Linked DNA regions of Hydrogenophilus thermoluteolus. The protein of the gene in region 1 interacts with the protein of each later gene in a pairwise test. Links are inferred from orthologs where the notes say so. Each region holds a gene or a part of one and is shown on either strand. Other genes may lie near its edges. The genes, in order: HPTL_RS00145 and recJ.

Evidence for each region.
Region 2: the proteins of HPTL_RS00145 (region 1) and recJ interact in binary tests that used the Escherichia coli proteins (3 or more experiments, as listed by UniProt). The link is inferred for Hydrogenophilus thermoluteolus from one-to-one orthologs.

Annotation. Positions count from the first base shown.
Region 1 is NZ_AP018558.1:32,220-35,582, reverse strand. Bases 144-3,287 are described here. They hold HPTL_RS00145 (DNA topoisomerase III), read left to right. Parts: upstream 144-530; coding sequence 531-3,044; downstream 3,045-3,287. Other genes in these bases: HPTL_RS00140 (hypothetical protein), read right to left, coding at 2,997-3,287; dprA (DNA-processing protein DprA), read left to right, coding at 144-489. Also shown: more of dprA, read left to right, coding at 1-143; more of HPTL_RS00140, read right to left, coding at 3,288-3,363.
Region 2 is NZ_AP018558.1:1,471,113-1,474,176, reverse strand. The notes cover bases 4-2,848. They hold recJ (single-stranded-DNA-specific exonuclease RecJ), read right to left. Parts: upstream 2,371-2,848; coding sequence 637-2,370; downstream 4-636. Other genes in these bases: HPTL_RS07160 (hypothetical protein), read right to left, coding at 2,376-2,848. Outside these bases: more of HPTL_RS07160, read right to left, coding at 2,849-3,064. UniProt on the Escherichia coli protein: Single-stranded-DNA-specific exonuclease.

The DNA.
Region 1 (3,363 bases):
CTCGCCCGCGGGACGCTCGTCGTCGAAGCCGCGGTCAATAGCGGCTCGCTCATCACCGCGCGGCTTGCGGCGGAACTGGGGCGCGACGTCTTCGCGATTCCCGGCTCGATCCACAACCCTTTGGCGAAAGGGTGTCACCGCCTGATCCGGGACGGGGCGAAACTGGTCGAGTGTGTCGAAGATATCCTTGAAGAGTGGCGATGGCAAACCCCGCCGCTGCCCTTTACCGCCCATCCTTCCGACACAGCGGCTGGCAACGGCGAAGCAGTCGGGGTCGGTGCGTCTGCTCGGCAGCGCACCCAGCAACCGGAATCAACACACCGGGACGACCCCCTCTGGCAGGCGCTGGGTTTCGACCCGGTGCCGTTCGACGCGCTCGTCGCGCGAACGGGGCTTTCCAGCAGCGAAGTAAGCGCCCGGCTCCTGGAATGGGAGCTCGAAGGGCGGGTTGCGAAACTCCCGGGTGACTGCTACCAACGCCTCTCCTAAACCCAACGCGAACGAACCCATCATCAGGAAACCCATTCATCATGAACGACACCACACCCCCACACGGCAAATGGCTCATCATCGCGGAGAAACCCTCGGTGGCCCAGGACATCGCGCGGGCGCTCGGTGGGTTCCAGCGGCAAAAGGATTACTATGAGTCGGACCTTTACGTGCTCTCCTCAGCCGTTGGCCACCTCCTCGAACTCAAGGCACCGGAAGGGGTCGAACCGAAGCGGGGCAAATGGTCGTTCGCCCACCTTCCGGTTCTGCCCGACCACTTCGACCTGCAACCGATCAAAAAGAGCGAAGACCGGCTGAAACTGCTCCTGCGCCTGGCGAAGCGCAAAGACGTGGTGGGCTTGATCAACGCGTGCGACGCCGGGCGGGAAGGGGAGTTGATCTTTCACTACATCGTCACCTACGGCAAAATCAAAAAGCCGGTGAAACGGCTGTGGCTCCAGTCGATGACGCCGCAAGCGATTCGCGCCGCCTTTGCCGAACTGCGCGACCACGAAGCGCTCACCGGTTTGCGGGAAGCCGCGATTTCGCGTGCCGAGAGCGACTGGTTGATCGGGATCAACGGCACGCGTGCGCTTACGGCGTTCAACTCGAAATCGGGTGGCTTCCAACTCACGCCGGTGGGACGGGTACAGACCCCGACGCTTGCGATGGTGGTCGAACGAGAAAAGGCGATCCGCGCATTCACCCCGCGCCCCTACTGGGAGGTTGAAGCCGAATTCGCGATCGCCTCCGGCACCTACCGCGGCCGCTGGTTCCGCGAATCGTTCCAAAAGGGGGACGACCCGGACGCAACGCCCTACCGGCTGTGGCGCGAGGAGGAAGCGCAGGCGATCGTCGATCGCTGTCGCGGTCAAACCGCTACGGTAGAGGAGCGCAGCAAACCCAGCCAGCAGTCGGCGCCGCTCTTGTTCGACCTCACCAGCCTACAACGCGAAGCGAACAGCCGCTTCGGTTTTTCTGCGCGGCAGACGCTGGCGCTTGCGCAAGCGCTCTACGAACGGCACAAGGTGCTGACCTACCCCCGTACCGACGCGAAAGCGCTTCCCGAAGACATGATCGCGACGGTGCGGGAGACACTCGCCCATCTGCCGGACACCTATCAACCCTTCGCCGACAAGATCCTCGCAAACGGCTGGGTGCGGCCCAACAAACGGATCTTCGACAACAGCAAAGTCTCCGACCACTTCGCGATCATCCCCACCGGCGAGCGCCCCAAACACCTCAACGACGCCGAAGCGAAACTCTTCGACCTGGTGGTGCGCCGCTTCCTTGCGATCTTCTACCCTGCCGCGGAGTACCGCATCACCACCCGCATCAGCCGCGTCGGGGAAGACGCGTTCAAAACCGAAGGCAAAGTTCTGGTGCAGCCCGGCTGGCTCGAAGTCTATGGCAAACAGGGCGAAACGGACGACGAAACCGCAACGGGGACGCTTCCGCCGTTGCTGCCTGGTGAAACTGCGAAGGTTGCGGCGATCGAAGCCAAAGCCCTCACCACGAAACCGCCCGCCCGTTTCACCGAAGCCACCCTCCTTTCCGCGATGGAGAGCGCCGGTAAGCTCGTGGAAGATGAAGCACTGCGCGCTGCGATGGCCGAACGTGGCCTGGGAACGCCTGCGACCCGCGCCCAGATCATCGAAGGGCTGATCCAGGACCACTACCTGATCCGCGACGGACGCGAGCTCATTCCCACTCCGAAGGCCTTTTCTCTGATGACGCTCCTCAAAGGGCTCGGGATCGAACTCTTACGTTCACCGGAATTGACCGGAGAGTGGGAGCACCGCCTGGCCCTCATGGAAAAGCGCGAAATCCCGCGCGACGCCTTCATGGCGTCGATCCGCGAAATGGCCGCCGAGATCGTCGAACGCGCCAGACGGTACGACGCGGAAACGATTCCGGGTGACTACGCCACCCTGAACGCGCCATGCCCGAAGTGCGGGGGCGTCGTCAAAGAGAACTACAAGAAGTTCCAGTGCGAAACGTGCGGCTGGGGTTTCTTCAAGCAGATCGCGGGGCGGGAATTGAGCGCGGACGAAGCCGAAACCCTGATCCGCAACGGACGGGTGGGTCCGCTCGACGGGTTCCGCAGCAAGCAAGGGCGGCCGTTTACCGCAGAACTCAAACTCGACGAAAACCACGAACCGAAATTCACGTTCGCAAACGAAGAGGAACCACTCGACCCCGAAGCGCAGCGCGAAGCGCTCGCAAACGCCGAGGTGATCGGTCCCTGTCCGAAGTGTGGCGATGCCGTCGTCGTCTGGCAAAACGGCTACCGTTGTCGTAATAACCTCACGCCGCAGCCTACGTGTGACTTTCGCCTTGCGGCGACGATCCTGCAGCAACCGATCGCCCCGGAAATCGCCGCCGAACTGCTGCGGGAAAAGACCACCCGCGTACTCGAAGGGTTCGTTTCGGCGCGGACCCGTCGCCGCTTCAAAGCGCAATTGACGCTCGATCCGACGGGTAAGGTGGGATTTCGCTTTCCGGAGTCAAAAACACCACGCCGCAAGGCCGTAGAGGAGCGCGCTCCAGAGTAGCATACTCGAAACCCCCAGCCCCACGAGCCAATTCGACCAGCGCTGTTTGCGCCGACGGCGGTGCAGGTAGAGCGAAACCGCCTCGGCGATGGAAAAGAGCGACAACAACACCGCCGTGAGGGTCGCGACGATGAAAAACGCCGCTTTCGGGCCGGTGAGGTATGGGACGCAGCGCCCACTGTTGTGGGTGAGTGCCACCAGTTGATCCCAGTCGAAGACGAACCACCAGAGCCCGAACAGAAAGAAAAGCAACCCCACCACGGCAAGCGCTACAGCCGCCCCCTGCGGCGTCGCGGTGGCGGCCGCCCAACCGCGCACC
Region 2 (3,064 bases), 1.4 Mb from region 1 along the record:
TTTCGGTGCGCAGATATCCGTACGCGTGGTCGCCACTTACTTTTACCGTCGCGCTTTTGATGCCAGCGACTTCGCCCTCCGATTCTTCGAGGATTTCGGTTTCGAACCCTTTTTGCTCGCAGTAGCGCAGGTACATGCGCAGCAACATCGACGCCCAGTCCTGCGCTTCGGTACCGCCCGCGCCCGCTTGGATCTCGATGAAGCAGTTGTTCGGATCCATCGGGTCGTTGAACATCCGGCGCAGCTCCAGCTTGGCGATCGCGTCGTCGAGGCGCTTGGCGTCGTCACGGATCGAAGTCAGGGTGGCTTCGTCTTGCTCTTCGCGCGCCAGTTCCAAGAGTTCGAGGAGGCCCTTGGCCTCGTCCGCAGTGGTTTCGAGCGGTTCGATCAGCGCTTCCAGTTGTCGTTTTTGCTTGCCGAGCGCCTGCGCTTTTTCGGGATCGTTCCAAACTTCCGGGTCTTGCAGCGCCAGGTCGGTCTCTTCGAGTTGCCGCTTCAGGTCGGCGTAGTCAAAGATACCTCCGGAGTTCGTCGTTACGCTCCAGGATCGAGCGCAGTTGTCCTTCGATCGCGTTGATCTCTTGCGGATCCATCATCGTTTGCTTTCTCCATCTGTGCTACGTGATTAGTGTGCAATTATCCCAGATTCGGCGCATCGGACGGTGCAACGGTTTCGATGTGCAGCCGCAGACGTTGGTTTCCGCCCCAACGGTCGACGTTGAGTTGATACGCTCCGGTAAAGCGCGGTGGTAGCGTATCACGGTGGCGAAAAAGGATCGCCGAAAGGGGCGCTGCGGTGCCGTCGGTGCGTCGAAGGCGGAGTTGAAGGTGGGCATCGCCGACCAGCCGTTGCTCGAGCAATTCGAACGAATCGAAGAAGAGCGGGGCGGGAAAGCCATGTCCCCAGACGCCAGCAGCCAACTGTTCCGCAGTCTCCAGCGTCAGCGCGTCACACGCCAAGGAGCCATCGGTGGTCACCGTGCGCGGGTCGAGCCCTTCCGGCGCCAACGTGGCTGCGGCGGCCTCGAACGCATTGGCGAAGCGATCGAGGTCAATGGCGCGCAACGTCACCCCAGCGGCCATTGCGTGGCCGCCAAAGGTGATGAGCAATTGGGGTTCGCGCTTGCTGATCCAGTCGAGCGCGTCGCGGAGGTGCAGCCCAGGGACACTGCGCCCTGACCCTTTCACCAGCCCGTCTTCGTGCGGCGCGAACGCGAACACCGGTTTGTGGTAACGCTCCTTGATGCGGCCGGCGACGATGCCGATCACCCCTTGGTGCCATTCGGGGTGAAAGAGCGTCAACGTCTGCTTTTCGTGCAGCGGTTCGCCGTCGAGGAGCGCCAACGCCTCGTCTTTCATTTTCGCTTCGATGCTCTGCCGCGTCCGGTTGATCTGGTCGAGCGTCGCGGCCAATTGCTGTGCCCGAATGGGGTCGTCGGTGATGAGGCATTCGACGCCGACGGTCATCTCTTGCAAGCGCCCAGCGGCATTGACCCGCGGCGCGATGAAAAAGCCAAGGTCTTGCGTCGTTGCCGTCCGGGGGTCGCGTCGCGCGGCGTGAAAGAGCGCCGCGATTCCGGGGCAAATCCGTCCGGCGCGAATCCGTGCCAGTCCCTGCGCGACCAGGATGCGGTTGGTATGTTCGAGCGGAACGACGTCGGCTACGGTACCCAGCGCCACCAGATCGAGCCACTGGGCGAGATTGGGTTCGGGACGGTGGGCGCCGAACCAGCCGCGCGCGCGCAGCGCGCTGCGCAGTGCCATCATCACGTAGAGGATCACCCCTACCCCAGCGATGGTTTTGCTGGGGAAAGGACAGCCGGGTTGGTTGGGGTTGACGATCGCGCTCGCTGCAGGGAGCGACGCGCCAGGGAGGTGGTGGTCGGTGATCACGACGTCGATGCCGCGTTGCGCAGCAGCCGCAACCCCTTCGTGGCTGGCAATGCCGTTGTCGACGGTGATGAGGAGGTCAGGCGCGAAACGTTGCGCCGCGATTTCGACGATGCGCGGCGTGAGGCCATAGCCATCGGTGAAACGGTTCGGGATCAGGTAGTCGACCCGTGCGCCCATCGCCCTGAGCGCGCGAACCGCGAGCGCTGTTGCGGTCGCTCCGTCGCAGTCGTAGTCGCCGACCACGACAAGCATCGCGCCCGCTTCGATCGCCTCGGCAAGAAGCGTCGCCGCGGCGTCAATCCCTTTGAGCGCTTCGGGTGGGGGGAGCGCGGTGAGCGCGGTGCTGAGTTCGCTCGGGTCGGAAACGCCACGCGCTGCATAGAGCCGCGCGATGAGCGGATCAGCACCGGCTTGTTGCAGGCGGTGGACGACGCGAGCGGGGGCGGTGCGGATCTGGAAGCGATGGGGTGTCATCATGCGCATCAACGGTTGAACCGCTCCAGTGATACCGGTTTGGCAAACCAGCGCCACCAAACGGGAGTGGCGGTGATTGCCGCCCGTGTCGCGGCCAGGTGAATCACCCGTGGTGGTCGCGGGAAACGAGAAAACCAATGGGTTTCCAAATCCGAAAGTGCGTGTTGCCAAGTATGCCAATCGAGCCGCCGCGCCGCTTCGGCCAGGGTGTCGAGGATGACGAGATCGGGACGGTGCGTTGATGCGGTCGGCCAGGAACGATGGCAGGTAAATGGAATGCGCTGCGCCGCTAGCCAACCCAACAGGATCGGATCGGCGTCGTCATTGACGAACACGTGCAAGGGTTGGGAACGCGGTTTCGCTGAATTCGGTGACGTAACGGGGTGGTTGCCCCAGAGCCACAGCGCGTTGATCGGCGGAAGTCCTTGCTGCTCGCGTGCGCGGTTGATCGGGTGGTTGGCAAGAAAAACCTGCCATTCGTTCATGCGGCGCAGCCACGCGCGGGCGTGAGCACCGTGCGGCAGGACCTCGGCGTACGGACGGCTCGATGCCTCGGCAAGCGGGGTGAACGTGGTGTTCGCGCATGCGTCGGAGGGAATTCCCGTCAGGTACCAGCGGGTTGGGGTCGCCACGCGCAGCGCTGCCTGCGGCCATTCGGTTCGGATCAGTGCGGTGAGTTCGGCGGCAAGCTGTTCGG